DNA from 2 places in the Leifsonia sp. Y878 genome. Region 1 is predicted to be linked to the other one. Evidence: riboswitches for the same ligand, from Rfam matches in the RefSeq annotation. Region 1 holds a riboswitch; the other holds the start of a gene.
The links. Region 1 has a riboswitch for glycine ahead of gcvT (glycine cleavage system aminomethyltransferase GcvT). Riboswitches for the same ligand answer to the same signal wherever they lie in the genome.
Positions count from the first base shown of each region.

Region 2: it holds a riboswitch for glycine, as region 1 does, so the genes downstream of both, AC25Y4_RS14625 (L-serine ammonia-lyase) here and gcvT (glycine cleavage system aminomethyltransferase GcvT) in region 1, are expected to answer to the same signal.

Region 1 is NZ_JBYHFS010000001.1:257,156-260,554, reverse strand. It holds gene gcvP (aminomethyl-transferring glycine dehydrogenase) at 1-500, opposite strand, end outside; gene gcvH (glycine cleavage system protein GcvH) at 585-962, opposite strand; gene gcvT (glycine cleavage system aminomethyltransferase GcvT) at 1,008-2,171, opposite strand; glycine riboswitch at 2,237-2,344, opposite strand; glycine riboswitch at 2,345-2,442, opposite strand; gene AC25Y4_RS01185 (hypothetical protein) at 2,625-3,399, opposite strand, start outside.
Region 2 is NZ_JBYHFS010000004.1:277,686-281,084, reverse strand. It holds gene AC25Y4_RS14635 (aldo/keto reductase family oxidoreductase) at 1-111, opposite strand, end outside; gene AC25Y4_RS14630 (winged helix-turn-helix transcriptional regulator) at 240-656, shown strand; gene AC25Y4_RS14625 (L-serine ammonia-lyase) at 657-2,054, opposite strand; glycine riboswitch at 2,254-2,352, opposite strand; gene AC25Y4_RS14620 (MFS transporter) at 2,489-3,399, shown strand, end outside.

The DNA of each region.
Region 1 (3,399 bases):
CGCGGCGACGTGAGCTTGGACGCGCGACGGGCCAGCATCATGCCCTCAACGACGGCGGTGCCCTCGTCGAGCATCGAGGCGTTGGCGGTGGCGAGGCCAGTGAGGTCGGTGACCATGGTCTGGAAGTTGATCAGTGCCTCGAGGCGGCCCTGCGAGATCTCGGGCTGGTACGGCGTGTATGCCGTGTACCAGCTCGGGTTCTCGAGCACGTTGCGCTTGATCACAGCTGGCGTGATCGTGTCGTAGTAGCCGAGTCCGATCATGCTGCGCTTCACCGTGTTGCGGTTTGCCAGCTCCCGCAGCTCGGTGATGGCCTCACGCTCAGTCGCGGCGGGCGGCAGCGTGCTGTCGCCGTCGACGCGGAACTGGTCAACGTGGATCGACGCCGGAATAGCTGCTTCGACCAGCGCATCGACAGAGTCATAGCCGAGTGAGGCGAGCATGTGTGATTGGGCTGCGGCATCCGTACCGATGTGACGCCCTGCAAAAGCCTGAGACATGTGTGTACTAAACCTGCGCGTTCCTGGTGTGTAGAACTGGTTTGGGGAGGGGTGCTGGTGGCTGAGTGCGGTGTGCTGAGCGCGCTACTCGCCGACGAGGGCTGAGTACTCGTCGAAGCTCAGCAGCGTCGGCAGCTCGGTGAAGCTGACCTTGATGAGCCAGCCTTCGCCGAACGGGTCGCTGTTGACGAGCTCCGGGCTGGCCACGACGGCGTCGTTGATCTCGACGACGGTGCCGTTGACCGGTGCGAAGAGTTCGCCGACCGACTTCGTCGATTCGATCTCGCCGACGACGGTGCCGTTGGCAACGCTGGATCCGACGGCCGGCAGCTCGACGAAGACGACGTCTCCGAGCTTGTCAGCGGCGTAGGCGGTGATGCCGACGGTCGCGGTCTTCGCCTCTGCACCAATGCGGAGCCACTCGTGCTCTGCGGTGTACTGGAGTGCTGTCGTGTCAGTCATGGTGTCCTCTGAGGTAGTGGGGTGTGCTGGCGGGGAGTGAGCGAGTTACTTCTGGCGCTTGTAGAACGGGAGCTTTGTGACGGATGCCGGGATGCGCGTTCCGCGCACGTCGACGAACAGCTCGGTGCCGACGTCGGCCAGGTCAGGGCTGACGTAGGCCATCATGACCGGGTGTCCGAGGGTCGGTGAGAGGGCGCCGCTGGTGACGATGCCCACCGGCTCAGCGGATGCCGCTGCGTCGGCTGCTGCGTCTGCCGATGCGAACACCGGGTAGTCGGCGCGGCCGGCGCGCTTGCCCTCTGAGACCAGGCCGACCAGCACGCGGGCGTCCGCAGCAGGACCGGCTTCGCTGGCGGCACGCCCGACGAAGTCGTTCTCCTTGGCCAGAGCGACGACGCGGCCGAGTCCTGCCTGGGCGGGGAAGGTGTCCAGGCCGAGTTCGTGGCCGTACAGCGGCATTCCGGCCTCCAGGCGCAGCGTGTCGCGGCTGGCAAGTCCTGCTGGGACCAGGTTGTGATCTGCGCCGGCGACGACGATGGCGTCCCAGAGGGCGCGGGCGGCATCCGCTTGGATATAGAGCTCGAAGCCGTCTTCGCCGGTGTAGCCGGTGCGGGCGACCAGGAGTGGGAGGCCGGCGAAGGTGGCATCCGTTGACCAGTAGTACTTGAGTTCGTCGAGCGGGATGCCGAGATCGGCGATGCCTGCCGTTGCCTCGAGGATGGCGCGGGCGGCGGGACCCTGCACGGCGATGAGGGCGATGTCGTCGCTCTGGTCGGTGACGGTCACGTCGAAGCCGTCTGCACGGGCGCTGAGCGCTTCAGCGGCGGGGAAACGGTTACCGGCGTTGGCGACGATGAGGAAGGTGGTGTCGCCGAGGCGGTAGACGACGAGGTCGTCGATGATGCCGCCGGCCTCGTTCAGGAGCAGGCTGTACTTCGCCTGGCCGTACACGGTGGCCGAGATCTTTCCGGCGAGCGCGTAGTCGAGGAAGGCTGGGGCGTCGGGGCCGTCGACCAGGATCTCTGCCATGTGCGACAGGTCGAACAGGCCGGCATTGCTGCGCACGGCGTGGTGCTCTGCGAGGTCGCTGGTGTAGCGCACCGGCATCTGCCAGCCGGCGAAGTCAGTGAAGCTGGCGCCGGCGGCGACGTGAGCGTCGTGCAGGGGCGAGAGCCGCTCGTCGGTCTGGTTTTCTGATGCAGAGGTCATGAGTTCTCCGGTCGTCACCAGCCGCGAGGATGGCGAGAGTCGCGGGTTCGATTGAACCCGGTGGGAACTCCCCCTCTGTCGTCAGGCCTGAGAGCTTCGCCACACCCATTGCTGGGGCGTGACTTTCACCGTGGGCGAGTCGCGTTGGTGCCGCAACTACTTTTCAGAGTGGCCAATTCGATGCGGTACGCGTACCTGAGAGATTGTCGGGGAGGATTGCTCCTTCGGTGTTCGCTCGTCTTGCGACGTCGAATTCTCCCGCATCGACCATGATGGCCAGTTGTTCAGTTATGGGTGCAACCGGTTCTCTGAGTGCGCGAAAACCCTGTGCGATCACAGCCTAGCGGCTCGGCAGCCCGCGACCCGAAACTCGTCGTGTATGCAGACCTGTCACCCAGAATCGCCGACCTGTGTGACAGGTCGGCGATTCTCGCTGTGGCCGGATACTGCGGGTCAGCGTCCGATCGGCGTGGGGTCGACCGGGTTCGGTGGCACCTCGACCGAACCACGGATCTGATTCTGCGCCTGGCACTGGCTGGTGCAGTTCACTGCACCCTGTGAGAGCTCGATCGCGTCCTCACCGAGCACGCCGCCCAGCCGACCACCGGGCTGCACGACCCACTTGGTGACGGTGCCGGTCTGCAAGGTTTTCGTCGCCACCTGCGGGCTGTCCTTGCCGAGCAGCATCTGATGGGCGTTCGCCGGGTCTTGCGCCGTGGTCACTGCGTCGACGCCAGAGCCGAAGTTGATCTTCCCGGTAAAGCTGTTCACGAAGTAGAACAGGCCGGCGCCGAGGGTGTGGGTGAACTCGACCGGTCCGGCGAATTCAGTCTCCATCTGGAAGATACCGCCCTGCGCACCGTCCTTCGCCTGGATCTTGAACTTGCCCTGCGAGGTGGTGAACTTCACCGTGAGCGTGTCGTCCTTGATCTCGAGCTCGGCGATCCTCGCGCCGGAGAGCTGTGCGGGAGTCAACGTCGGCACCTTCGACGCGAAGATCACGGTGGGCGCGGTGACCATGCGCTGCGCGTCAGGGGCACCGGTGAGCGTGTAGTTGTAGACGCCCAACGTCGACGGATTGATATCAAAGCCCACGTGGCGGCCGCGCACAGCAATCGTGCCGCTGGCCACGAGGTCTTTGAGGTCGACCGACTTCCCCACGGCGGGGTTGTATGACTGGCCGTTGACAGTCACGCCGAAGTCACCGCCCGTTGAGGTTTTACCTGAG
Region 2 (3,399 bases), on a different contig from region 1:
GCCCATGACCCAGGGGCCGGCGAGCTGCATAGCGCCGTATCCGAAACGCGAGACCGTCAGGTCGCCGAGAGACCAGGTGCCGCCGGGAAGTGTGGTTGAAAGCGTGGTCAAGTTTTTGCCTTTCCGTGGAATGGGGCTGGTGCCGAATGGCTCCTTGCCCCAGTATGAGGAAGTAACTTCCCGTCGGGAAGTAGGCACTTTCAGGTGCGTTAGTTACCCGCGGGTGGAAGGAACCATCGATGGCAACCATGACCGCCGCCGCACAAAAGGCGCAGAACAAGACGAACTACGACGCCTTCCTGGCCGTCTGCCCGAGCCAGAAGCTGCTGGACCGGATCTCCGACAAATGGGTCACGCTGATACTCACCGCGCTCGGAAGCGGCCCCGACTGCATCGGCGAGGCCGGGCCGATGCGCTATTCGGAGTTGTCCCGCACGCTGGCCGGAGTCAGCCCGAAGATGCTCACCCAGACGCTCCGGTCGCTGGAGCGCGACGGATTAGTCAGCCGCACCGCGACACCGACGGTTCCCGTCACGGTCACCTACGAACTGACAGATCTTGGACTGTCGTTGCACCAGATGATCCGCGGACTCAAATCGTGGGCGGAGACGCACATGGATGAGGTGCTTTCCAACCGCGAGTCCTACGCCAGCTAGCTAGCACTCCACCACGTTGACGGCGAGGCCGCCGAGCGCGGTCTCCTTGTACTTCGAGCTCATGTCCTTGCCGGTCTCCCGCATGGTCACGATCACCTCGTCGAGTGACACCCGGTGCGTTCCGTCTCCCCAGAGCGCCATCTTCGCGGCGTTGATGGCCTTCCCGGCCGCGATCGCGTTGCGCTCGATGCACGGGATCTGCACGAGGCCTCCGATGGGATCGCAGGTGAGGCCCAAGTTGTGCTCCATCGCAATCTCGGCCGCGTTCTCCACCTGCTCTGGCGTGCCGCCGAGCACCTCGGCCAGGCCGGCGGCGGCCATCGACGACGCAGACCCCACCTCGCCCTGGCAGCCGACTTCCGCGCCTGAGATCGACGCCTGCTCCTTATAGAGGACGCCGACGGCACCGGCGGCGAGCAGGAAGCGCACGACGGCGGCGTCCTTCACCTCCTGGCTGGCGGTATCCATGCCGGGCGCATAGTGCGTGGCATAGAACATGACCGCGGGAATGATGCCGGCTGCTCCGTTGGTGGGCGCGGTGACCACCCTGCCGCCCGTTGCGTTCTCCTCATTCACGGCGAGCGCCACGAGGTTCACCCATTCCTGCCAGAACTTCGGGTCGCGGTTCGGGTCTTCGACGAGCAGACGCTGGTACCAGGCCGGCGCGCGGCGGCGCACATTCAGCCCGCCTGGCAGCGTTCCGGTGCGCGCGATGCTGGAGTTCTTACACTCCTCCATCACGTCGCGGATGTGCAGCAGCCCGGCCGTCACCTCGGGCTCAGTGCGGCTGGCGAGTTCGTTCTGCAGCATGACACCGCTGAAGTTCAGCTCCTGCTCCCGGCAGTGCGCGAGCAGCTCGGCCGCGGTCCGGAAGGGCAGCGGGAGGTCCTGCTTCGACGCAGCCAGTTGCTCGGCCTTGGTCTGCTCCTCCCCCTCGCGCACGATGAACCCGCCGCCAACAGAGAAGAAGGTGGCCGCGTGCACAACAGCGCCAGCGGCATCCGTCACCTCGAATTTCATGCCGTTCGTATGGCGTGCCAGCACGGTGAGCGGGTGCAGCACCATATCGCTTTCGGCATACGGCAGTGAGCGGATGCCGGCGAGCACGAGCGCGCCGTCGGCCGCGATCCTGACCAGGCTGGCTTCGACCTCTTCCGGCAGGATCAGCTCTGGATGGCGACCTTCGAGGCCGAGCATCACGGCCGTCATGGTGCCGTGCCCACGGCCGGTGGCGGCGAGGGACCCGTACAGGTCGACGCGAAGTCCTACTGCGCTCTCGGCGAGACCGCGCTCGGCCAACTCGCTGGCGAACACGGCGGCTGCCCGCATCGGCCCAACGGTGTGCGAACTCGAGGGCCCGATGCCGACGGAGAAGAGGTCGAAGACTCCTACAGCCATGAGCTGTTCGATGCGAAGAGGGAGCGGAAACGGGATGGGGTCACGAGGATCTCCGATGGTCAGGCCGCGCAGGGCGCGGGCAATCGTTGAGTCCTCCCCGCTCTGTATCGGACCTGAGAGTTTCCGCGCCGGCCCTGGCTGGGCTGACGCTTGCACCGTCGGTGGGTCAGGGTGAATGCCTGGCCACTTTTCAGAGGTGCCTACCGCAGCGGTACAGGGGCCTGAGAGATTCCTGGGGAGGATTTGCTCCTACGGCGCCTGCCGAAAACTGCCGGCAGAACTCTCCCGCAGCGGATGACTGGCGTGTGAAATTGTGGGTTGTCAAAACCATACCTGAGTTCCCTCCGCTGCGGCCGGTGAGGCCGAGGCCACAAGGGGGTCCCCGTTCGGGTCACCTTCCCCAATTGTTCACCGCTCGCCAGTAGCCTGAACTCATGAACGAGCACTCCAAGCCGGAGCCCACGAATTCGCCCCGCAACTTTCCGCCGTCGCACCTGACCAGGCCAGACGGAGCCGCCGCGACGATCGGCGTGGATAACGCCCAGGTGGAGTCGGTCGCCGCCCAGAAAGCGCGCAAGGGCAGAGTGCTCTCCTGGAGCTTGTGGGACTGGGGCGGAGCGGCCTTCAACGCGGTCGTCACCACGTTCGTCTTCACGGTCTACCTCACCGGCGAATCCTTCGGCGGCGAGGCCTTCGTCTCCAGCCAGCTCGGCTGGACACTCGCGGCCGCCGGCCTGATCGTTGCGCTCCTCGCACCCATCACCGGGCAGCGTTCCGATGTCTCCGGGCGTCGCAAGTTCTGGCTGGCCATCAACACGTATGTCGTCGTTGCCGTCACCGCACTGATGTTCTTCGTCGAGCCCTCCCCCTCCTACCTGTGGCTGGGGCTGCTCCTGCTCGCCGTCGGTACCGTCTTCTTCGAGTTCGCGTCGGTCAACTACAACGCCATGCTCGTGAACGTGTCCACCCCGCGCTCCATCGGCAAGGTGAGCGGATTCGGCTGGTCGATGGGCTACTTCGGCGGCATCGTGCTGCTACTGATCGTGTACTTCGGCTTCATCAACCCCGAGGTCGGCCTGTTCGGCGTCACCAACGAGAACGGCATGGCGGTACGCGTCTCGATGCTCATCGCCGCCGTCTGGTTCGGATTGTTCGCCCTCCCCGTGCTGCTCGCCGTGCCCGAGTACCACGCGCCGGCCAAGGTCGCCCGCGACAAGGTGGGATTCTTCGCCTCGTATGCTCGGCTGGGCCGCGACATTGCAGCGCTCTGGAAGACCAGTCGGCAGACGGTTTTCTTCCTCATTGCCAGTGCGGTGTTCCGTGACGGCTTGGTAGGCGTCTTCTC